Regions from separate parts of the Kitasatospora sp. NPDC001527 genome, predicted to be linked through region 2. Evidence: riboswitches for the same ligand, from Rfam matches in the RefSeq annotation. Region 2 holds a riboswitch; each other region holds the start of a gene.
What was found. A riboswitch is a leader RNA that binds a small molecule or an ion and turns the genes downstream of it on or off. The one in region 2 is predicted to bind cobalamin.

Region 1 (7,452 bases), on a different contig from region 2:
CCCGAAGGCCAGGTGGGACTTGTCGGGCCGGGTGAGGTCGAACTCCTCCGGCCGGTCGGGGTGCAGCCCCGGGTCGCGCCCGGCCGCGCCGAAGGCGAAGAGGACCGGCTCGCCGGCCCGGATCAGCACGCCCTCGCCGAGGTCGATGTCCTCGGCGGCGAAGTACATCGGCAGGTGCATCACCGGTGCCTCCAGGCGCAGCGCCTCCTCGATGGCGTCGCGCCAGGTCGCCTCGCCGGAGCGGATCAGCGCCAGCTGCCCGGGGTGGGTCAGCAGCAGCGCCACCGCGTGGTCGATGAGGTTGACGGCGGTCTCCGACCCGGCGCCGATCATCAGGATCAGGGTGGAGACCAGCTCCTGCTCGCCGAGCCGGGAGCCCTGGGCGTCGCGGGTGGCGATCAGCTCGCTGGTCATGTCGTCGCCCGGCGCCGCCCGCTTGGTGGCGGCCAGCCGGGCCATCGCGGCGAACAGGTCGTCGAGCATCGCCTTGGCGTGCTCGGGGGTGGCGTCGGTCGCCAGGACGCCGTCCACCACCCGCCGCACCTCCGGCCGCTGCTCCTCGGGGACGCCGAACAGGTCGCAGATCAGCGTGGTGGGCAGCGGGTAGGACAGGCGGGTGTGCAGGTCGACGGTCTCGCCGGGCGCGGCCGCGCGCAGCGCGTCGACCAGGGCGGCGGTGATCGCCCGCACCCGGGGCCGCAGCGCCTCCACCCGGCGGGGGCCGAACGAGGGCGCGGTCAGGGTGCGCAGGCGGTGGTGGTCCGCGCCGTCGCTGGTGAACATCGACTCCACCGCGACCCAGCTGGCCAGTGGCCAGTCGGGCCCGACCCGGCCCTCGATCCAGTCGGGCCAGTGGTGGCGGGCGTTCTTGGCCAGCCGGGGGTCGGTGAGCAGCTGTTTGGCGACGTCGGCGCGGGTCACCGACCAGGCCAGGACGCGGCCGGGGAGTTCGACCCGGACGGCCGGGCCGTGGGTGCGCAGATGGGCGGCCTCGGCGTGCAGGTCGGTGCCGAGGGTGTCGAGGACGTGGGTGAAGGGGCAGCGGGGTTCCATGGGCCCTCCTGGAGGGGGGAGCGGCGGTCGGAAACGGTCGGCCGGTTGCGACCGTACGGCCGGCCGGGCGGTGGCGGAAGGGCGTCCGCCGGTGCGCCGCGCGCCGGGGGGCGGCGCCCCCTCGCGCGCGCCCCGCCCGGAGCGGCCGCACTTCTTATGACAACAGCATTGACGTGTCCCGGCACCCCCGGTTTCATGGCTCGCACTTCTCCGCACCCCCACCCTCACCCCCCACCCCCACACCCTCTAGGCGGTGATCCCTTGGCATCGACGGCGAAGGCCACGGGCAGCGGTCCGCGAACGGACCCCGGCAGCTCCCACGTCTCCATGCGCCGCTCCCTCGGCCTGCTCGACGGGGCGGCGATCGCCGCCTCCAGTACCGCCGCGACCAGCAGTATCGGCATCGGCCTCGGCCTGATGGCCGGCGTGGTCGGACTGCACCTGCCGGCGATCATGCTGCTGGCGTTCCTCCCGGTGATCGCCATCGCCGGCGGCTACGGCCGGCTGAACGCCGCCGAGCCGGACGCCGGCAGCAGCTACCGCTGGGTGGGCCGCACCCTCAACCCCTGGCTCGGCTTCCTCACCGGCTGGGTGAACACCGTCGGCACCGTGGTGTTCATGGCCTACACCACCACCGTCACCGGCTCGTCGATCGTCCAGCTGCTCGACCAGGCCCACCTGCGCAGCATCGCCGGCCTGCGGCTCGACGCGGACTCGACCGTGCAGTGCACCCTGATCGGCCTGGTCGTCCTGGTCGGTGCCGCGCTGGTCGCGGTGCGCGGGCTCGACCTCGCCGCGCGGCTGCAGAAGGCACTGCTGGTCTTCGAGTACGCGGTGCTGCTCGGCTTCTGCGGCTACGGGCTGTTCGCCGGCGACCAGCCGTTCTCGCTCCAGTGGTACAACCCCTTCGCGATCCCGTCCTTCGAGGCGCTGGCCCAGGGCATGGTGCTCGCGGTGTTCTGCTACTGGGGCTTCGAGTCGGTCTTCAGCATCGGCGAGGAGGTCCGCGACCCGCGCGACGCCTCCCGGGGCGGCACGCTCGCCCTGGTGGTGATGCTGCTGCTGTTCCTGCTCGCCGGCACCGCCTTCCAACGGGTGCTCCCGCTCGACGAGTTGGCGGACAACGGCGCGCACGGGCTGACCTACTTCGGCGCCCGGCTGGCCGACCAGCCGCTGGCCGCGCTGCCGCTGATCGCGCTGATGCTCTCCGCGGTCGCCTCCCTGCAGTCCTCGGTGATCCCCACCGCCCGAGGCCTGTACGCGATGGGCCGCGACGGCGTGCTCGGCCCGGTGTGGACCCGGCTGCACCCCCGGCATTCGACGCCCGCCGCCGGCACCCTGCTGATCACCGGGGTCGCGGTGCTGCTGGCGCTCTGCTCGGTCGTCGTCCCGACCGTCAACGACCTGATCTCGGCCGCCGTCAACGCGATCGGCATCGTCGTCGCGCTCTACTACGCGCTGACCGCCGTCGCGGCCGCCGTCCGCTTCCGCCACCTGCTGCGCACCAGTCTGCTGGAGGGCCTGCGCGCGGTGGTCGGCCCGCTGCTCGGCGCGGCGACACTGCTGCTCGTCGGCGGCTATCTGGCCTGGACCTTCTACGATTCCACCGACCACTTCGAACTCTCCGCCGACAACGGCTGGTTCGAGCTCACCGTGGTGGTGCTGATGATCGTCACCGGACTGCCCGCGGCGGCCTGGGCCCGGTGGCGGCGGCGCTCGCCCTACTTCCTCGGTGAGGCCCGCTGACCCGCACCCCACCCGAAGGCCACCCGCACCACCCCGCACGACCCGAGAACGGAGCACCACCCATGACCAAGGCCGATCTGGTCTTCACCCGCGGCCCCGTGCACACCGGCGACGCCGCCCGCACCCGGGCGAGCAGCCTGGCCGTGACCGGCGGGCGGATCACCGCCGTCGGCCACGACGAGGTCCGCGAGCTGATCGGTCCCGGCACCGAAGTCGTCGACCTCACGGGCAAGTTGCTGCTGCCGGGCTTCCAGGACGCGCACATCCACGCGGTCTACGGCGGCACCGAACTGGCCGCCTGCGACCTCACCGGCACGGTCGGCGTCGCCGACTACCTGGAGAGGATCCGCGCGTACGCCGAGGCCCACCCCGAGCAGGAGTGGATCACCGGCAGCGGCTGGTCGATGGAGAGCTTCGACGGCGGCCTGCCGACCCGTCAGCTGCTCGACTCGGTCGTCGCGGACCGCCCGGTCTACCTCACCAACCGCGACCACCACGGCGCCTGGGCCAACACCCGGGCCCTGGAGCTGGCCGGCCTCGACCGCGACACCCCCGACCCGGCCGACGGGCGGATCGAGCGCGAGCCCGACGGCACCCCCGGCGGCACGCTCCAGGAGGGCGCCACCGCCCTGGTCGCCCGACTGCTGCCGCCAGCCACCGCCGCCGACCGGCTGGACGGACTGCTGCGCGCGCAGCGGCTGCTGCACTCGCTCGGCATCACCGGCTGGCAGGACGCCCTGCTCGGCGAGTTCAACGGCCAGCCGGACCCGTCCGACGCCTACCTGGCCGCCGCGCGCTCCGGCGCGCTGACCGCCCGGGTGACCGGCGCGCTCTGGTGGGAGCGCGACCGGGGCGCCGAGCAGATCCCCGAACTCGTCGAGCGGCGCGCCGCGCTGGCGCACGGCCGGTTCCGGGCCGGCTCGGTGAAGATCATGCAGGACGGCATCGCGGAGAACTTCACCGCCGCGATGACCAGCCCCTACCTGGACGGCTGCGGCTGCGCCACCGCCAACTCCGGCCTCAGCTTCGTCGATCCGCTCGCCCTGCGCGGGCACGTCACCGACCTCGACGCGCTGGGCTTCCAGGTGCACTTCCACGCGCTCGGCGACCGGGCGGTGCGCGAGGCCCTGGACGCGGTCGAGGCCGCCCGCGCCGCCAACGGGTGGCGCGACACCCGCCACCACCTCGCCCACCTCCAGGTGGTCCACCCGGACGACCTGCCGCGCTTCGCCCGGCTCGGCGCCGTCGCCAACATCCAGCCGCTGTGGGCGGCCCACGAACCGCAGATGGACGAGCTGACCATCCCGTTCCTCGGCCCGGAGCGCGCCGCCTGGCAGTACCCGTTCGGCGCGCTCCAGCGGGCGGGCGCCACCCTCGCGGCGGGCAGCGACTGGCCGGTGAGCAGCCCGGACCCGCTGGCCGGCCTGCACGTGGCCGTCAACCGGAGGGAGCCGGACAGCGAGGACGAGCGGGTCTTCCTGCCCGAGCAGCGGCTCGACCTCGCCTCCGCGATCGCCGCCTACACGGCCGGCGCCGCGCACGTGAACGGCCACGACGACGCCGGCGTGCTCGCCCCGGGCCGGTGGGCCGACCTGGTCGTCCTGGACCGCGACATCCTCAGCGGCCCGGCCGAGGAGATCGCCGAGGCCCGGGTGCTGCGGACGTACGTGGGCGGTGAGCTGGTCCACGAGGCCGGCTGACCGCGCCCGCTCACGGTGGCCGCTCACGGTGGCCGCCGGGCCGCAGGATCACCCTCCGCCCGGCGGTCGCCGTGCTCAGCGCGACTTCGCCAGCCGGGCCTCGGCGGCGTCCAGCAACAGGTCCAGCGCGTACGGGTAGCCGCTGCGCCGCATGTCGGCGGTGAGCAGGTGCGCGGTGGCGGCGATGTGCGGGTTGGTCGCGGCGTCCAGCCGGGCGTACGAGGCGTGCCAGACCCGCAGGTCCGCCGACTGCGCGGAGGCGGGCAGGGCGAGCGCGGCGGCGTCCAGCGCGGCGAAGCCGAGGCTCTGGTCCACGAACGCGTGGTAGATCCGCACCGCCTCGGGATCGGGGAAGCCCGCGCCGCGCAGCACGCCGAGGATCGCCTCGACGGCGGCGATCTCGTGGGTGCGCCCGGTGGTGCGGTGGGCGGCGAGCAGCGCGGCCTGCGGATGGGCCTGGTAGCTGGCGTGGATGCGCAGGCCGATGGACCGCAGGTCGGCCCGCCATTCCCCGGTGGCCCGCCAGCCCTGCTGGGCGCGGCCGACCAGCTCGTCGGCGATGGCGAGCAGCAGGTCGTCGGAGCTGTGGAAGTAGCGGTAGACGGCACTGGGGTCCGCGCCGAGCGCGGCGCCGAGCCTCCGGACGGTGAGGGCCTCCGCGCCGTGCTGCCCGATCAGCCGCAGGGCCGTGTCGACGATCAGCTCGTGGGAGAGCACGACCCCCTGCTTGGTGGGCCGCCGGCGCCGCCGCTGGGGCTCGGGCACTACGCGTTCGCTCATCCGGGCAGGCTACGTCAACACCCTTGTCGTAGGACAGGGGGCGTCGGCGAAACCATGGTGACGGGGAGCGGTTGTGGGTCTAGGCTGGCCGGTGCAGCTGGTTCGCCCTGCCCGCCAGGCAGGCGCGTCGCAAGAGGGAACCCGGTGACGCCTTTGAACAGGCCAGTCCGGGACTGCCCCGCAGCGGTGAGCGGGAACGACCGCCGTCATACGCACTGGGCCCGGCCGGGTCTGGGAAGCGACGGCCAGTAGGTGACCGCCCTTCACGGGCGGACGTGCCCGCGAGTCCGAAGACCTGCCCGTTGCCCGCGCGCGACCGATCGCGCGCGGTTCTCCGGTGACCTCGTGGGCGGGTCGGCGTGCACACCCGGCGGAGCCGTGACGGCGTCCGCCCGGTTCGTCACCCCTTCGCGCCCTCCTCCCCGTCACCGGGCACCCGAGGAGCAAGACTCGCGAAGGAGAGTCCCTTGACAGCGACGTCCGCAGCCGCGGCGACCCTGGCCACCGTCCACGGCTACCCCCGCCAGGGCCGGAACCGGGAACTCAAGAAGGCGATCGAGGGCTACTGGAAGGGCACCGTCACCGCCGACGCCCTCCACACCGCCGCCGCCGAACTGCGCCGGGAGACCTGGCGCCGGCTCACCGGGGCCGGCATCGGCGAGGTCCCCACCGGCGACTTCTCGCTCTACGACCACGTGCTCGACACCACCGTCGCCGTCGGCGCGATCCCCGCCCGCCACCGGGCCGCCGTCGAGGCCGACCCGCTCGACGGCTACTTCGCCATGGCGCGCGGCACCCAGGACGCCGCGCCCCTGGAGATGACCAAGTGGTTCGACACCAACTACCACTACCTGGTGCCCGAACTCGGCCCCGGCACCGCCTTCACCGCCGACTCCGCCAAGCCCGTCGGCGAACTGGCCGAGGCCCTCGCGGCCGGCCACCGGGCCCGGCCGGTGCTGCTCGGCCCGATCACCTACCTGCTGCTGGCCAAGCCCGCCCCCGGCGTGGCCGAGGACTTCCGCCCGCTCACCCTGCTCGACCGGCTGCTCCCGGTCTACGCCGAACTCCTCGCCGACCTGCGCGCCGCCGGGGCCGCCTGGGTGCAGCTCGACGAGCCCGCGCTCGTCCAGGACCGCACCCCGGCCGAACTGAACGCCGCCGCCCGCGCCTACCGCGACCTCGGCGCCCTCACCGACCGGCCGAAGCTGCTGGTGGCGAGCTACTTCGACCGCCTCGGCGAGGCCCTGCCCGTCCTCGCCAAGGCCCCCGTCGAGGGCCTGGCCCTGGACTTCACCGGACCGGCCGCCGCCAACCTGGCCGACCTCGCCGCCGCCGGCGGACTGCCCGGCAAGCGCCTGGTCGCCGGCGTCGTCGACGGCCGCAACGTCTGGATCAACGACCTGGAGAAGTCGCTGGCCACCCTGGCCACCCTGCTCGGCCTGGCCGGACACGTGGACGTGGCACCGTCCTGCTCCCTGCTGCACGTCCCGCTCGACGCCACCGCCGAACGCGACCTCGACCCGCAGCTCGCCCGCTGGCTCGCCTTCGCCCGGCAGAAGGCCGAGGAGACCGTCCTGCTCGCCCGCGGCCTGCGCGAGGGCACCGGCGCGATCACCGCCGAACTCGCCGCCAACCGCGCCGACCTGGCCTCCCGCGCCCGCTCCCCGATCACCCGCGACCCCGCCGTACGCGCCCGCGCCGCCGCCGTCACCGCCGGGGACACCCGCCGCGCCCAGGCCTACCCCGAGCGGGCCGAGGCCCAGCGCGCCCGCCTCGGCCTGCCGCTGCTGCCCACCACCACGATCGGCTCCTTCCCGCAGACCGCCGAGCTGCGCCTCGCCCGCGCCGACCTCGGCGCCGGGCGGATCGACGCCGCCGCCTACCGCGAGCGCATCGAGGCCGAGGTGCGCGAGGTGATCGCCTACCAGGAGAAGGCCGGACTCGACGTGCTCGTCCACGGCGAGCCCGAACGCAACGACATGGTCCAGTACTTCGCCGAACGGCTCACCGGCTACCTGGCCACCCGGCACGGCTGGGTGCAGTCCTACGGCACCCGCTACGTGCGGCCCCCGGTCCTCGCCGGCGACATCTCCCGCCCGCGGGCGATGACCGTCGACTGGTTCCGCTACGCCCGGAGCCTGACGGACCGCCCGGTCAAGGGCATGCTCACCGG
Region 2 (7,452 bases):
GCCGCGGTCCCGGCGGCACTCTTCGGGCTGCTGCTGGCCGAGCCGCTGCTCGCGGCCCTGCTGCGTGCCGCCGGGGCGCACGGGCTGGCCGCGGCCGACGGCCGGACCGTCTGGTGGGCCGCCGCGTTCGCGCTCCTGGTGCACGGCGCGGCCCTGCTGCTGCCGCTCGCCCGGCAGGCGCTGGACCCCGGGGCCCTGCGCGCGCTGCGCCGTCGCAGTCCGCGCCGGCTGGGCCTGCAGCGGGCCGGCGCGGACCTGGCGCTGCTCACCGTGGCGCTCCTCGGCTACCTCCAACTGCGCCACTACGGGGGCGTGGTGGTGACCGACACCAGCGCCGGATTCGACTCCCGCGCCGATGTGACGCTGGTTCTCGCACCGATGGCCATGGCCGTGGCGGGCGCGGTCCTGCTGCTGCGGGTGCTGCCGGCGGCCGGGCGGCTGCTGGAGCGGACGGCCCGCCGGGCCCGCGGGCTGGTGCTGCCGCTGGGCGCCTGGCGGCTGAGCCGCGACACCGGCCGCCAGGCGGTGCCGGTGCTGGTGACGCTGCTGGCGGTGGCCTGCAGCAGCCTGGCCGCCGGAGTGCTGGGCGCCCTGCCGGACAGCGACCGCGACCGGGCGCTCTTCACGGTCGGCGCCGATCTGCGGCTGTCCGGGGCGTCCGGCTCCCAGCCACAGCTGCGCTCCCGGTTGGCCGCGCTGCCGGGCGTGACGGGGCTCACCCCGGTGGCCGACCAGTCCGCGTTCGTCGGCAGCACCCTGGTGTCGACGGTCGGCCTGGACACCGAGGCCGCCTCCGTCGCGGGACTGCCCGCGCTGCGCCGGGACCAGAGCGAGCGTCTGCTCCCGGAGCTGCTGGCTCCGCTGGCCGGCGTACCCGCGCAGGGGATCGCCCTGCCGGGAGAGCCGGGCGCCCTGGAGGTGACCTTCCAGGCGGTCACCGACCTGCCGGTCCCGGCGCCCGGGCCGGGTCTGCGGCTGTGGATACGGGACGCCGCCGGGCTGTCCGAGCAGGTGGAGGTCCCGCTGCCGGCCGACGGCGCTCCGCACACGGTGAGCGTGCCGCTCGACGGCCGCGGCCGGGCGAGGGAGCTCCTCGGCCTCATGGGCATCGCCGGAGCCGCCGACCGCACCCCCGCGATGCTCTCCGGCGGCGAGCAGCAGCGGGTGGCGATCGCCGTCGCGCTGGCCAACGAACCGCGACTGCTGCTCGCCGACGAGCCCACCGGCGAACTGGACACCGCCACCTCCGAGGAGGTCTTCGACGCCCTGCGCACCGCCAACACCGAACTGGGCACCACCGTGCTCATCGTCACCCACGACGCCCTGGTGGCCGACCAGGTCGGCCGCACGGTGCGGATCCGTGACGGCCGCACCTCCGCCGAGGTGCTGCGCCACCCGGCCGCCGCCGGGGCGGACGGCGCCGCCGAGGGCCAGGAGTACGCCGTGCTGGACCGGGTCGGCCGGCTCCAGCTGCCGCACGAGTTCACCGAGCCGCTGGGCCTGACGCACCGGGTGCGGCTGGTGCTGGAGGCCGACCACATCGAGGTGTGGCCGGACCGAGGCCGGGCGCGCCCGGAGGACACCGAGGTCCGAACACGGGGCCGGAGCTGAACGGCCCCCCTTGGGCCTTGGCGTCACGCACGGTGACTCACCCGGTGCCGTCGGCCTGCCCGTCCGAGGCCGGCGGCGCCGTCGGACGCGCCCGCCCGCCGTCGTGACCGGACGCCACCACCGCGATCAGGCCGACCACGAGGGCCGCCACCGCCACCCGTCCGAGCGCCCGCACCACCCAGACCGGCAGCGACCGGGCCCCGTCCCGCCCCGGCGCCCCCAGCCGCCCGGCCCGCCGGGCCGGCCGCAGCAGCCGGGCCAACAGCAGTACGGCGACCGGGACTTGCAGCAGCCACACGACGGTGCGCGGCCACTCGCCGAACCACACGTTGGTCCCGTAGAGCAGGGTGTGCCAGACGCTCAGCACGTAGACGACGATCACGAAGCGGTGCAGCCGGCGCCAGGTGTTCGGCCCGAACCGGTGCCGCACGTAGAACAACAGGCCGAGCGGCACGGCCAGGTAGAGCGCGCCCTGCCCGAGCGGGATGGCGATCCGGCCGGTGCCGGAGTCGTACCAGCCGGGCACGAAGCTGTCGGCGAACCCCGACCAGAGCCGGTCGCCCCACGCCGACTCGGCCTCGTAGCGCACGAGTTCGGCCGCGAACATCAGCGCGTGCGCGAACATCAGGGCCGTCGTGGTCAGGCTCGTCGTGCGGTGCCAGCGCTCCAGGGTCTGCCGGGCGACCGGCAGCCGGCCGGGCCGCGGACCGGACAGCAGCAGCCCGAGCACCACCGTCCCCCAGGCCCACAGCAGCCCCGACCAGCCGAACGCCTGGCTCAGCAGGTACATCCAGTACGTGCCCGCGTCGTCCATGAACGGCATGACCGCCACCGTCGCCGAGGTGCCCGCGTCCATCCGGACGTACAGCAGCACGAACACCGCCGCGGTGACGCCGACCGCCGCGCTCGCGTCGGGCAGCGCGGCCCGCAGGTCGGCCCGCAGGGCGCCGCGCCCGGCGGGCCGCCTCCCGGCGGCGGGCGGGGCGTGCGAACCGTCGTCCCCCGGCGTCGTCCCAGGCAGCATCGTGGACCTTCCCGAACGGCGGGACACCGGTGGCGGTGTGCGGCGGGCGGTGTGACGAACCAGTGTGGCGGAGGGGCTCCGGCTTGCCGAGCCCCTATCCGGCCACAGTGGCTCGTGGGCCGACGGCCCTTCCGCAGCAGCGCCCCGACGCCCCGGCCCGCGGACCGATCGCAATTCGGACAACCGTCCGCGCGCGCCCTGCCACCGGAGCGCGCGCCCTCGTATGCTGATGTCCGCAGCCGGTTCGCGCCTCCTGTCCGACCGGACTTCGGCGGCGCGACGCAAGAGGGAACCCGGTGGGAATCCGGGACTGTCCCGCAGCGGTGAGTGGGAACGAAAGCCGTCAACAGCACTGGGCCCGGCTCCGCCAAGGCCTGGGAAGCGACGGCCGGTAGGTGTGCGCCGGTCCCCCCGGCGCACCGGCCCGCGAGTCCGAAGACCTGCCGCTGCGCCCGCACCCCCACGTGCGGGCTGTGCACGGTGACCTCGTGGACTGGGTCGGCGGTACGGACGGCTGCGCGGCGTGCGACGACGCGCCGTGCCCTCCTCCTCCGGGTCGTGACGCGGGGCTCGGAACGAGGAGGAGGACGTGTCCGTGACCGCGCGAGTTCCGCCCGCCCGCACCGGGCGACGGCCGGCCCGCCCCGCAGGCGGCCCGGGCGGCGCGATGGTGACCCCCACCGGAGGGGCCCGGCCCGCCCCGCCGCCGGGCGGCACGGTCTCCGGCGTCTGCCACGGCACCCTGGGCGAGCTGTACCAGGGACCGCTGCGCGCCCGTTCCCGCCCTGACATCGCGGTGGTGTCGTTCCCCGTCGACCGCCACTCCTGGGTGCACTTCACCCGGGGGACGGACCCGCCGGACCCGCTGCCGCTCGGGGCGAAGGCCGCGACGGCGGCCCGGCTGTTCCTGGAACGCTTCGGGCTGACCCTGCCGCCGGGCCGCTGGTGCGTGCACTCCGACCTCACCGTCGGTGTGGGCATGGCGAGTTCGACCGCCGACATCGTGGCGACGCTGCGCTGCCTGTTCCGGCTCTTCGCGCTGCCGTACGACACCGGGGTGGTGCTCGCCGTGCTGCGCGAGATCGAGCGGGCCGACAGCGTCTTCCTCGACGAGTTCGCCCTGTACCTGAGCGGCCGGCACCGGGTGGTGCGGCGGCTGGGCACCGGCATCGGCTTCCACACCGCGTACATCACCGAGCCCGGCACGGTGGACACCGCCGCCGTCACCGACCTGCTGCTCGGGCACTACCGGCGGCACGGCGAGGAGTACCGGCGCTGCCTGGCCGACCTGCTCAAGGGCTTCGCCGCGGGCGACCCGGCCGCCGTCGCGCGGACGGCCACGGTGAGCGCCGCGCTCTCCCAACAGGTGCTCCCCAAGGCGACGTTCGACGCGCTACTCGCCCACCGCGAGGAGTTCGGCGCCGACGGGATCTTCGTCGCCCACACCGGCTGCCTGATCGGCTACCTGCTCCCCGGACGCCCCGACGCCGCGCTCAAGTCGGACCTGTCCGCGTTCTTCCACTCGCTCGGCCACCAGTGTTCCTTCGCCCAAGGAGGCTACGGGTGATCCACCCCCACATCGCCGACGCCCTGAAGGTCCCCGATCTCGTCCGGCTCACCGACGGCCTCGTGCTGGTCCGGTTCGAGTCGATGAAGATCTACTCGGCGCTCGCCGCCGTCCGCCACCTGCTGGAACGCGGCACCGTCCGCCCGGGGCAGACCCTGGTGGACAGCTCCAGCGGCATCTACGCCTACGCGCTGGCGCTCGCCTGCCACCGGCACGGCATGCGCTGCCACATCGTCGCGTCCACCACGGTCGACGCCACCACCCGCGCCCAGTTGGAGATCCTCGGCGCCACCGTGGAGCAGGTCGTGCCGTCCCGCGACCTCAAGCTGGACCAGGAGCTGCGGGTGCGGCGGGTGCGCGAGCTGCTCGCCGCGCACCCGGACTGGCACTGGATGCGCCAGTACCACGACGACGTCCACTACCTCGGCTACCACGAGGTCGCGGACCGGATCGCGGCCGCCTTCCCCGGCGCCGCGCTGACCGTCGTCGGCGGCGTCGGCTCCGGCGCCTCGACCGGCGGGGTGGCGACCCGGCTGCGCGCCCTCGACCCGTCGGTGCGGCTGGTCGGGGTGCAGCCCTTCGGCAGCGTCACCTTCGGCAGCCAGGGGCACCACGACCCGGAGGCGATCATCGCCGGGATCGGCTCGTCCATCGTCTTCGACAACGTCCGCCACCACCTCTACGACGGCATCCACTGGCTGGACTTCACCCACGCCATGGCGGGTACCGTCGCCCTGCTGCGCGACCACGCCGTCTTCGCCGGGCTGTCCACCGGCGCCGGCTACCTGGCCGCGACCTACGAGGCGCGCCGCCACCCCGACCGGCTGCACCTGGTGATCGGTGCCGACACCGGTCACCGCTACGTCGAGCGTGTCTTCGCCCGGCACGCCGAGGCCCCCGACCCGGTCGCGCTGAAACCGGTCGAGGTCTCCGCCCCCGAGGAGATGTCCATGCCCTGGTCCACGATGGCCTGGCGGCGCACCGCGTGCCCGCCGCACCGGAAGGAGCGGGCGGCATGAGCATCGTCTGCCTGGAATCGCTCACCTTCGGCCTCGGCCACCTGGTGCGCGCCGCCGACGCGCTCGGCGAGCGGCTGACCCTGCTCACCGGCGACCGGTCCTCCTACACCTACGAATTGGAGCGGCTGCCGGCGGACGCGCTGGACGTCGTGGAGACCGACACCTTCGACGTGGACGGGCTCACCGCGCTGCTGGAACGCTCCCCCCGGCCACGCGGCCTGATCAGCTCCACCGACACCTGGACGCTGGTGGCCGCCGAACTCGCCGAACGGCTCGGCCTGCCCGGTCTCGACCCGGCCGTGCTGCGGCTGACCCGCGACAAGTCGGCGGTGCGCCGCCGGCTGTACGAGGCCGGGCTGACCCGCGGCCGGGCGGTGCCGGTCACCGGGGGCGGCCCGGAGGCGGCGGAGGCACTCCTCAAGGAGCCCGGCCTGCCCGCCGTCCTCAAGGACACCGCGGGCACCGGCAGCCAGAACGTCTGGCTGGTGCGCGACCCGGCGGAGCTGGACGCCGTCCTCGCCGAGGCCGCCGGGCGGCAGTTCCGCGGCCGGCTGTTCGCCGAACCGTACTTCGGCGGGCCGGTGTACAGCGCCGAGACGCTCGGCTGGGACGGCCGGACGAGGCTGCTGGGCGTCTCCAGCCGGCTGATGTCCCCCGAGCCGTACTTCCGGGAGGAGATCACGGCGTTCCCGGTGGCCTTCCCGCCGCCGCGCCGGGCCGCGCTGGAGCGGTGGCTCGCCGACGTCCTCGCCGCCGTCGGCTACACCGACCGCTTCGCGCACGTGGAGTTCGTACTGACCGCCGACGGCCCGGAGGTCGTCGAGATCAACCCGCGGATCGGCGGCGCGCTGGTCGGCGAGGGCCTGTGCCGCGCGCTCGGCGTCAACGTGTACGAGGCGCTGGTCGAGGCCGCGCTCGGCCGCCGCCCCGCCCTGATGGACGCCGAGCCGCCCGGCGGCCCGGCCGTCGCCTTCGTCCTCGGCTACCCGGCCGCGCCCGGGGTGTTCACGGGCGTCGCCGGGCTGGAACGGCTGGCCGGCCTGCCCGGCTCGCCCGCCTGGTACCCGGTCAGGTCGGCGGGCGACCTGGTCGAGCACCTGGCCGACAGCCGCGGCTACGCGGGCATCGTCTACGCGGAGGGCGAGACCGCCGAACTGGCCACCCACCACGCGGTCGCCGCCGCCAACGCCCTGCGGGTGCTGACCGAGCCGGTCGCGCCGCCCGCGGCCCGGGGCGGGGGCGGCGGGGCCGACGGTGGCTGACCGCACCGCCGGCCCGGCGGGGCTGCGCGCCGCGCTCGGCACGCTCGACGGACCGCTGCGCTTCCTGCTGCTCAGCTCGTTCCTGATCCCGCTCGGCAGCTTCATGGTGCTGCCGTTCATGTCGGTCTTCCTGCACGAACGGCTCGGCATGGGCCTCGGCACGGTCGGTGTCGTGCTGGCAGCGGCCTCCCTGGTGCAGTTCTCCGGCGGGATCGCGGGCGGCGCGCTGGCCGAGCGGATCGGGCTGCGGCGCACCATGCTGTGGGCGCTGACCGTCCGCACGGCCGGCTTCGTCGGCCTGCTGCTCGCGCTGCGCTGGCCGCCGCTGGCGGTCGGCGCGCTCGTGCTGACCTGCTGCGGCGCCGCGCTGTACCTGCCCGCCAACAAGGCGTACCTGGTGCGGGGCGTCGACGAGGCGCGCCGGCCGGCGTTCCTGTCGGCGGGCAACGCCGCCCTCAACGCCGGCATGGCGGTGGGGCCGCTGATCGCCGGGCCGTTCGTGCTCTCCTCGCCCGGCTACCTGTTCCTCGCCGCCACGGCACTGTTCGTGCTGGTCACCGCCGGCCACGCCGGGCTGCCCGCCGGGGCCGCGAAGGAGCGGGGCCCCGGGGCCGGGCGGGGCCTGCTGGCCGGGATCGCGCCGCTGCCGTTCGCGGCCAACGCGCTCGCCTTCTACCTGTACTTCCACTTCCAGCACTTCCTGGCGATGTACGCGGTCGAGCGGGCCTCGGGCACCTTCTACAGCCTGGTGCTGCTGCTCTGCTTCACGCTGGTCATCGTGGTGCAGCCACTCGCGTCCGACGCGATCCGGCGGATGCCCTACCCGCTCGCCCTGGCGGGCGGCTTCGCCGGGCTCGCCGCCGGGCTGGCCGTGCTCGCCGCCGGCACCCGGCCCGCGCTGCTGGCGGGCGGGGCGCTGATCACCCTGGGCGACATCGTGCTCTTCCTCAAGAACGACCTGGAGGCGCT
Region 3 (7,452 bases), on a different contig from region 2:
ACCCCGCTGCCGGCGCCGAGCAGCATCCGGCGGAACACCTCGGCGCCGCGCTCGTAGGCGCCGCGCACGAGGTCGTCGCGCTCCCCGGAGAGCCGGCCGTCGAGCAGCAGGTCGGCGTGGCGCAGGGTCAGGCCGTTCTCGCGGGCCCGGACCAGCCGGGGGACGAAGTCGCCGGCCAGCTCCTCGCCCTGGTAGGCGAGCAGCTGGGTGCGCAGCGGCGGGTTGACCAGGTAGCGGTCGCGGGCGGCCGGCTCGGCCGGGTCGAGGCCGTGCAGCAGGCAGAACTCCGCGAAGTCCTGCGGGTGGAACATCCGGGCCCGGACGGTGTCGAAGCGGCGCCGGGCGTCGGCGAGCAGTTCGGCGGTCTCCTTGAGGTACTGCTCGTGGTCGGGCGCGTCGGACAGCCCCCAGGCGCGGGCCCGTTCGAAGTCCGCGGGGCTGGTGAGCACACCGATCACGAAGGCCTGGCCGGCGCCCTCGGCCCGCTGCCGCTCGCAGGTCCCCTCCCGGTCGGCGGCGCGCGAGCGGGCCCGGGGGCGGGCACCCGCGGCGGTGCAGTCGGGGGTGCGGCGGGCGCGGCCGTTGCGGCTCATCGGGGCTCCTCGGACGGGGCGGACGGGGCGGCGGCGGGTGGGACCGCCGACCTTGTCCTCCCCCGCCCCGCGTGGCGCACACGTACGACGTGTCACAGGACTGTAACCGAGGGTGAATCAGGCGCTTGGGGTCACGCACGGTTGTGCGGCCCGCCGCTCACGCCCCGCGCACCCGCCCCACGCGCGGCGCGCCGGTCACTCGCCGTGCACGCCCGCTCACACCGTCCCGGCCGGGGCCGCCCCCGCGCGAGCCGAGGGCCCACCGTCGAGCGGGCGAATCACCGGGGCAGCCGGGCCAGTTGGCGGGACTGGGCGACCAGGCGGCCGGTCTCGTCCCAGACCTCGGCGTCCTCCTCGAAGTACCCGCCGGCCACGTTCCGGGTGGCGTGCACCAGCCGCAGCCAGCCCGGCGCGGGCTTGGCGCGCAGGTGCACGGTCAGCTCGACGGTCGGCGCCCAGCCGGGCATCCCGAGGTCGAAGCTGACCGGCGGCAGGGCGTCGGCGGCCAGCAGGAGCAGCAGCGGGTCGGGGTCGCGGCCGTCGGCGAGCCGGAACCAGCCCTGGATCCGGCCGGTGCCGGAGGGCTGCCCGAGCGCCCAGCCGATGGTGGCCGGATCGAGCCGCATGTCGAAGCGCTCCAGCAGGGCGGCCTGGGCGATCAGCTCCCTGGGCGCGTGCTCGACGCCGATGCACTGGTCGGGCGGCGGCAGCTGCGGCGGGACGGCGCTGGTGCGCACCTCGCCGTCCTGGGCGGCGAGGTCGCCGTGGGTGGCGACCACCCGCAGCCGCTCCACGCCGTCCTGGCTGAGCGCGGCGGTGCCGGTGGACAGCGAGCGGCCGGCGCGGATCACCTCGGTGCGCGCGGTGACCGGGCCGGGGGTGGCGGCGGAGAGGTAGTAGCCGCTGATCGAGACCGGGTCGGCGTGGCCGGCGCCCTCCGGGTGGGCGGCGTGCGCGAGCGAGAGCGCGTGGCCGGCCACGGCCAGCAGCAGTCCGCCGTTGACGCCGCCGCCGATCTGCCAGCCGGCGCCGAGTTCGCCGTCGTACCGGCCCGGCTCGTCCGGGTGCGGGGTGAGGGCGATGCCCTGGTCGAACTCGCTGCGGATCGCCGTGGTCATGGGGGTGGCCTGCCCTTCGCTGCGGGTCGCCGACGGGTGCGGGCCGCCGGCACGCCGGGTTACTGACGAGTAGGCACCACCATACGCCGCCCCGGTGACCATGCACGAGGGCCGCCGGACCGTTTCCGGTCGGGCGGCCCTCGGCGCGGCGTGCGCGCGGTCAGCGGCGGATGCCGGGCTTCAGCTCCAGGAAGCGCGCGAGCATGCCGTTGACGAACGCCGGGGAGTCGTCGGTGGAGTACTCCTTGGCGATCTCCACGGCCTCGTCCAGGACGACCGCGTCCGGGACGCGGTCCTCCCAGATCAGCTCGTAGGCGCCGAGCCGCAGGACGTTGCGGTCCGCGATCGGCATCCGGTCGAGCGTCCAGCCGACCGCGTACTGCGAGATCAGCTCGTCGATCCGGCGGGCGTGCTGGACGTAACCCTCGACCAGCTCCATGGTGTACTCGCCGACCTGCGGGGTGCCCTCGTCCGGCTTGGGCTCCCGGGCCCGGGCCACCCAGTCGGCGAGGACCGTCAGCGGGTCGACCCCGCGGTGGTCGGCCTCGAACAGGATCTGGAAGGCTCGCGTGCGGGCCTTGGTGCGTGCGGACGACACGGACTTACTTCACCCGGCCGAGGTAGCTGCCGTCGCGGGTGTCGACCTTGACCTTCTCGCCGGTGGTGATGAAGAGCGGCACCTGGATCTCGGCGCCGGTCTCCAGCTTCGCCGGCTTGGTGCCACCGGTGGAGCGGTCGCCCTGGACGCCCGGCTCGGTCTCGGCGATGACGAGCTCGACCGCGGCCGGGAGCTCGATGTACAGCACCGCGCCCTCGTTCACGGCGACGAGCGCGTCGAAGCCCTCCAGCAGGTACTTGGCGGCGTCGCCGACGACGACCGGCTCGATGGCCAGCTGGTCGTAGGTGTCCATGTCCATGAACACGAAGTTCTCGCCGTCCTTGTACGAGAACTGCATGGTGCGCTTGTCGACGTTGGCGGTCTCGACCTTGGTGCCCGCGTTGAAGGTCTTGTCGACGACCTTGCCCGTCAGGACCTCCTTGAGCTTGGTACGCACGAAGGCCGGGCCCTTGCCGGGCTTGACGTGCTGGAACTCGACGACGGACCAGAGCTTGCCGCCCTCCAGCTTGAGGACCATGCCGTTCTTGAGATCGTTCGTGGAAGCCACGGGCGCACTTACTCCTGGATATAGCTGTCAAGGAACCAAGGGGTCGCGTCCTGTGGCACACCTGCGTCACAGGGCGAGGAGCTCCTTGGTGGTGATGGTGAGCAGCTCGGGCCCGCCCTCCTCCAGGGGGCGCACGACGAGCGTGTCCTCGATCCGGACCCCGCCCCGTCCCGGGAGGTGGACCCCCGGGCCGACGGTGACCGGCACGCGGCTGTCCAGTTTACCCATGTCCGTGGGACCGAGGCGCGGTGCCTCCCTCATCTCCAGGCCGATGCCGTGGCCGACCGGGTGCGGCGAGCCCTCGGTGTGCCCGGCCGCCCGGAGGATCTCCCGCGCGGCCCGGTCGGGCACGCACTGCTCGACCCCCGGCCCGAGCGCCTCCCGCCCGGCCCGCTGCGCGCGGAACACCAGCCGGTGCAGCTCCACCTGCCAGGGCGCCGGCGCCGCCCCGATCACGAAGGTGCGGGCGGTGGAGACCCCGTAGCCGCGGTACTGCGCGCCGAGCACCACGGTCAGGAAGTCGCCCTCCTCCACCCGCCGGTCGGTGGGCTGGTGCGCCTGCTGGCCGGAGTGGCTGCCGGTGCCGACCGAGACCGGGAAGGCCGCCCGGTCCGCGCCGTGGTCGATCATCCGGCGCTCCAGCTCCATCGCCAGGTGCCGCTCGGTGCGGCCGACCAGGATCGACTCCAGCAGTTCGCCGAGCGCCTGGTCGGCGATCTCCGCGGCGATCCGCAGGTCGGCGATCTCGTGCTCGTCCTTGACCACCCGCAGCCGCTCCACCGCCTGGCCCACGTCGCTCAGCCGCACCCCCTCGGCCAGCCCGGCCACCGCCCGGTGCCGGGTGACCGTCAGGTCGTGCTCCTCCACCGCGAGCCCGGCCACCCGCAGCCGGGCCGCGGCGGCGGCCGCGGCCAGCGCGGTGTCCGCCCCGGCCGCCACCGGCAGCTGGGTGACCTCGGGGGCGATCAGGTGCTCGCCGGTGTCGTCCGGCGGCAGGTCGTCCGGCAGCGCGAGCAGCGCCCGGTCCCGGGTCAGCAGCAGGCTCGCCCCGCACGGCGGGCACCCGGTGAGGTACCGCACGTTCGCCGCCCGGGTGATCAGCGCCGCGTCGGCCCCGGACGCACCACAGTGCTCCCGCAACCGCTCCCGCCGGCCCGCGTACCCATCAGCCATGCGTCGAGCCTACGAACCCGCCCCCCGATCCGCCCGCCGAACGCCCCCACCCGGGCCCCGCCCCGGCGCCGAGCCGGGCCCCGCTACAGCTTGCTCGCGGGCGCGTACTCCGCGCCCCCGGCGGGCTTCGGGGCCCACTTCTTCTCGACGCCGGCCAGGCGCCAGTAGGCGATGGCGGCGGCCCAGACCACCACGAACAGGCCGACGATCGCGTAGCCGACGTTGTCCAGGGAGATGTCCGCGATCCAGCCGGTCACCGGGTCGGTGAGGTCCAGCTTCTCGTGGAGGACGCCGACCAGTTCGATGGTGCCGATGATGAAGGCGACCGCGATGGACAGGCCGGTGATGGTCAGGTTGTAGTACACCTTCCGCACCGGGTTGGAGAACGCCCACTGGTAGGCGAAGTTCATGAAGGTGCCGTCCAGCGTGTCGAACAGGCTCATCCCGGCCGCGAAGAGCAGCGGCAGGCAGACGATCGCGTACCAGGGGAGGCCGGAGGCCGCGCCCGAGCCGGCCATCACCATCAGGGTGACCTCGGTCGCGGTGTCGAAGCCCAGGCCCAGCACCATGCCGACCGGGAACATCTGCCCGGGCCGGGTGATCGAGCGGGTCGCCCGGTTCAGCACCCGGGCCAGCAGGCCGCGGGCGTTCAGGTGCTCCTCCAGCTCGGCCTCGTCGAACCGCCCGGCCCGCATCGAGCGGAACACCCTGAGGATGCCGAACAGCGCGGCCAGGTTCAGCGCGCCGATCAGGTAGAGGAAGACGCCGGAGGCCGAGGTGCCGACCATGCCCAGCCACTGGTGGGTGGTCGAGTCGTCGTCCATCAGCGTGTTGGCCAGCTGCGCGCCACCCGCCACCAGGGCGGCCATCAGCACCACCATCGAGGAGTGCCCGAGCGCGAACCAGAAGCCCACCGAGACCGGGCGCTTGCCGTCCGCCATCAGCTTGCGGGTGGTGTTGTCGATCACCGCGATGTGGTCGGCGTCGAAGGCGTGCCGCATGCCGAGGGTGTAGGCGGTGATGCCCAGGCCCACCCCGAAGACCTGGGTGCCCACCTCGTACTTCTCCGGTGCGACCAGGAAGATCAGCGTGCCGAACGCCACCACGTGCATGGCGAGGATCACGCCCATCAGTCCGGCTGTGCGCAGGGTGTCCTCGCGGCGCCAGCGGAAGGCGGGCAGGGCGGCGGGCGGCGCCGCGGCCGCGGCGGTTTCGGGCAGGGTCATCTGCGGATCACGCTCCAGCACCTCGTGGAAAGACTTCGTGAGATGCCGCGGCCGGTCTCCTGGCTGACGGGGCTCCCGTACCCGCCTTCCCAGCCGCGCGAGGCGCCCAGTGGCGTCGTGGGTACGGACACTCTCCCCCGATCACAGTGGCGAGGGCCGCTCCGGACTGGGACCCCTGAGGGTCCGTCACCGGTCTTCCCGAGCACCACGGCGGGGAACACGGTAGGGGCCAGGGACAACGCTTGCAAGGCTGCGCACCTGCGCAGGTGTCCAGGATCACAGCCCGCCGCCTGCCAGAATGGGCCGTATGCATCTCGTACCGGCCGACCGCGCGGGCCACCGCACCATCGACGGCCACCGGGTCTGCGAGGCCATCGCCGCGATCGGCGACACGGCCCACGTCCGCTCCTGGGCCGACCGCTTCGCCCTGCTCGCCGACCCCGGCAGGCTCGCCCTCCTGCTCGCCCTGCACCGCACCGGCCCGCTCGCCGTGACCGACCTCGCGGTCGCCACCGGCATGCGCGACCCCGCCGTCTCCCAGGCCCTGCGGCTGCTGCGGACGGCCGGTGTGGTCGCCGGGGAGAAGGAGGGGCGTGTCGTGCGCTACCGGCTCGTGGACGCCACCCTGCGCCCCCTGCTCGACCAGTGCGCCGGTGACGCCCCCGCCGCGGCGGCGGGCTGACCCCCCGTCCGGCGTCCGTCCGGACGCCGCGCCCGGCCGGGCCCCGTTGCGTACGATCATGACGTGCTGAACCGCCGCCGGCTCCGGGCCCGGCCCGACGACGACCGCTGGAACACCCGGCCCGCCCGGGCCCGTGTCCTGGCGGTGGCCCGCACCCTCACCTCGGCGACCCGCGTCCTGGACGTCCTCACCCTGCTGCGCGAACTGGACGGCATCGGCTTCTCCGTCACCGTCAACCCCGGCTCCGCGTTCGCCGCCGGCCTCGACGACTACCTCCGCGCCCAGCCCGGCCTGACCGTCCTGCCCTGGCGGGACGCCGTCCGCAGGCCCTTCGACCTCGCCGTCGCCTGCGCCGTCCACGCCTCGATGCACCGGCTGCGCGCACCCCTCGTCGTCCTGCCGCACGGCGCCGGCTACAACCGCCTGGTCCCCGAGTCCACCGGCGACACGGTGACCTCCGCCGGGCTCTCCCGGCGCGAGCTCACCCACCGCGGCCGGGTCTTCCCCGCCGTCATCGGCCTCTCCCACCGGGAACAGTTCGAGCGCCTGCGGGCCGCCTGCCCCGAGGCCCTGCCCCGCGCCCGCGAGGTCGGCGACCCGTGCTTCGACCGGATGCTCGCCTCACTCGCCGCCCGCGACGGCTACCGGGCCGCCCTCGGCGCGGTCGACGGCCGCCGGCTCGTCGTGGTCAACTCCACCTGGAGCGAGCACTCGCTGCTGGGCCGCCATCCGGGCCTGCCGCTGCGACTGGTCGAACAGCTGCCCGCCGACGAGTACGCCGTCGCCGTCGTCCTGCACCCCAACGTCTGGGCCCGGCACGACCCGCGTGCCCTGCTCGCCGCCGCCGAACGCCGCGGCCTGCGGCTCGTCCCGCCGGACCAGGGCTGGCAGGCCACCCTGATCGCCGCCGACTGCGTGATCGGCGACCACGGCTCGGTCTCCTTCTACGGCGCCGCCCTGGAACGCCGCACCCTGCTGGTCGCCACCGGCGCCGCCGAACTCGACCCCCGCTCCCCCGGCTACGCCTTCGGCCAGACCGCCCCGGCCCTCGACCCCGACGGCGACCTGCTCGCCCAGCTCGAACGGGCGATGGCCGACCAGGACCCGGCCGCCCTGCGCCCGGTCACCGACCGCTCGCTGGGCCGGCGCGGCGAGTCCGCCCGGCTGCTGCGCGACCTGCTCCTCGCCCACCTGCCCGGCATCGAGCAGCCGCCCGGTGACCCGCGGCCGCTGCCCTACCCCCGGCCGGTCCCGCTCGCCGCCGAACGGCCCACCGCCTACGACGTGGTGGCCACCGGCGAGGGCGACACGATCCACCTGCGCCGCTACCCCGTGGGCCCCGGCCACCACTCCCCGCGCGGCTTCCACGCGGTCGCCGACGAGGAACCCCGCCTCGCCCTGCGGCACACCGCCGAGGTGCTGGCCCGCACCGAGGCCGACGCCGAGCACCCCGCCGAGGCCTGGCTGGCCGCCACCGCCGCCGAGCTCCCCGGC

Region 1: another riboswitch for cobalamin. It lies ahead of metE (5-methyltetrahydropteroyltriglutamate--homocysteine S-methyltransferase); the one in region 2 lies ahead of ABT238_RS35825 (GHMP family kinase ATP-binding protein).
Region 3: another riboswitch for cobalamin. It lies ahead of nicT (Nickel transporter NicT); the one in region 2 lies ahead of ABT238_RS35825 (GHMP family kinase ATP-binding protein).

The regions. Positions count from the first base shown of each region.
Region 1 covers NZ_JBEPAM010000024.1:65,946-73,397, reverse strand. Annotated here, with positions in the region: gene ABT238_RS21885 (cytochrome P450 family protein) at 1-1,053, opposite strand, end outside; gene ABT238_RS21880 (APC family permease) at 1,381-2,799, shown strand; gene ABT238_RS21875 (amidohydrolase) at 2,862-4,499, shown strand; gene ABT238_RS21870 (TetR/AcrR family transcriptional regulator) at 4,575-5,279, opposite strand; cobalamin riboswitch at 5,374-5,584, shown strand; gene metE (5-methyltetrahydropteroyltriglutamate--homocysteine S-methyltransferase) at 5,747-7,452, shown strand, end outside.
Region 2 covers NZ_JBEPAM010000070.1:3,721-11,172, forward strand. Annotated here, with positions in the region: gene ABT238_RS35815 (ATP-binding cassette domain-containing protein) at 1-1,611, shown strand, start outside; gene ABT238_RS35820 (ferric reductase-like transmembrane domain-containing protein) at 1,649-2,635, opposite strand; cobalamin riboswitch at 2,858-3,097, shown strand; gene ABT238_RS35825 (GHMP family kinase ATP-binding protein) at 3,231-4,202, shown strand; gene ABT238_RS35830 (cysteine synthase family protein) at 4,199-5,221, shown strand; gene ABT238_RS35835 (ATP-grasp domain-containing protein) at 5,218-6,483, shown strand; gene ABT238_RS35840 (MFS transporter) at 6,476-7,452, shown strand, end outside.
Region 3 covers NZ_JBEPAM010000037.1:22,145-29,596, forward strand. Annotated here, with positions in the region: gene ABT238_RS27505 (DUF8829 domain-containing protein) at 1-593, opposite strand, end outside; gene ABT238_RS27510 (thioesterase family protein) at 872-1,711, opposite strand; gene nusB (transcription antitermination factor NusB) at 1,872-2,309, opposite strand; gene efp (elongation factor P) at 2,314-2,877, opposite strand; gene ABT238_RS27525 (M24 family metallopeptidase) at 2,944-4,050, opposite strand; gene nicT (Nickel transporter NicT) at 4,134-5,276, opposite strand; cobalamin riboswitch at 5,309-5,501, opposite strand; gene ABT238_RS27535 (ArsR/SmtB family transcription factor) at 5,584-5,958, shown strand; gene ABT238_RS27540 (hypothetical protein) at 6,022-7,452, shown strand, end outside.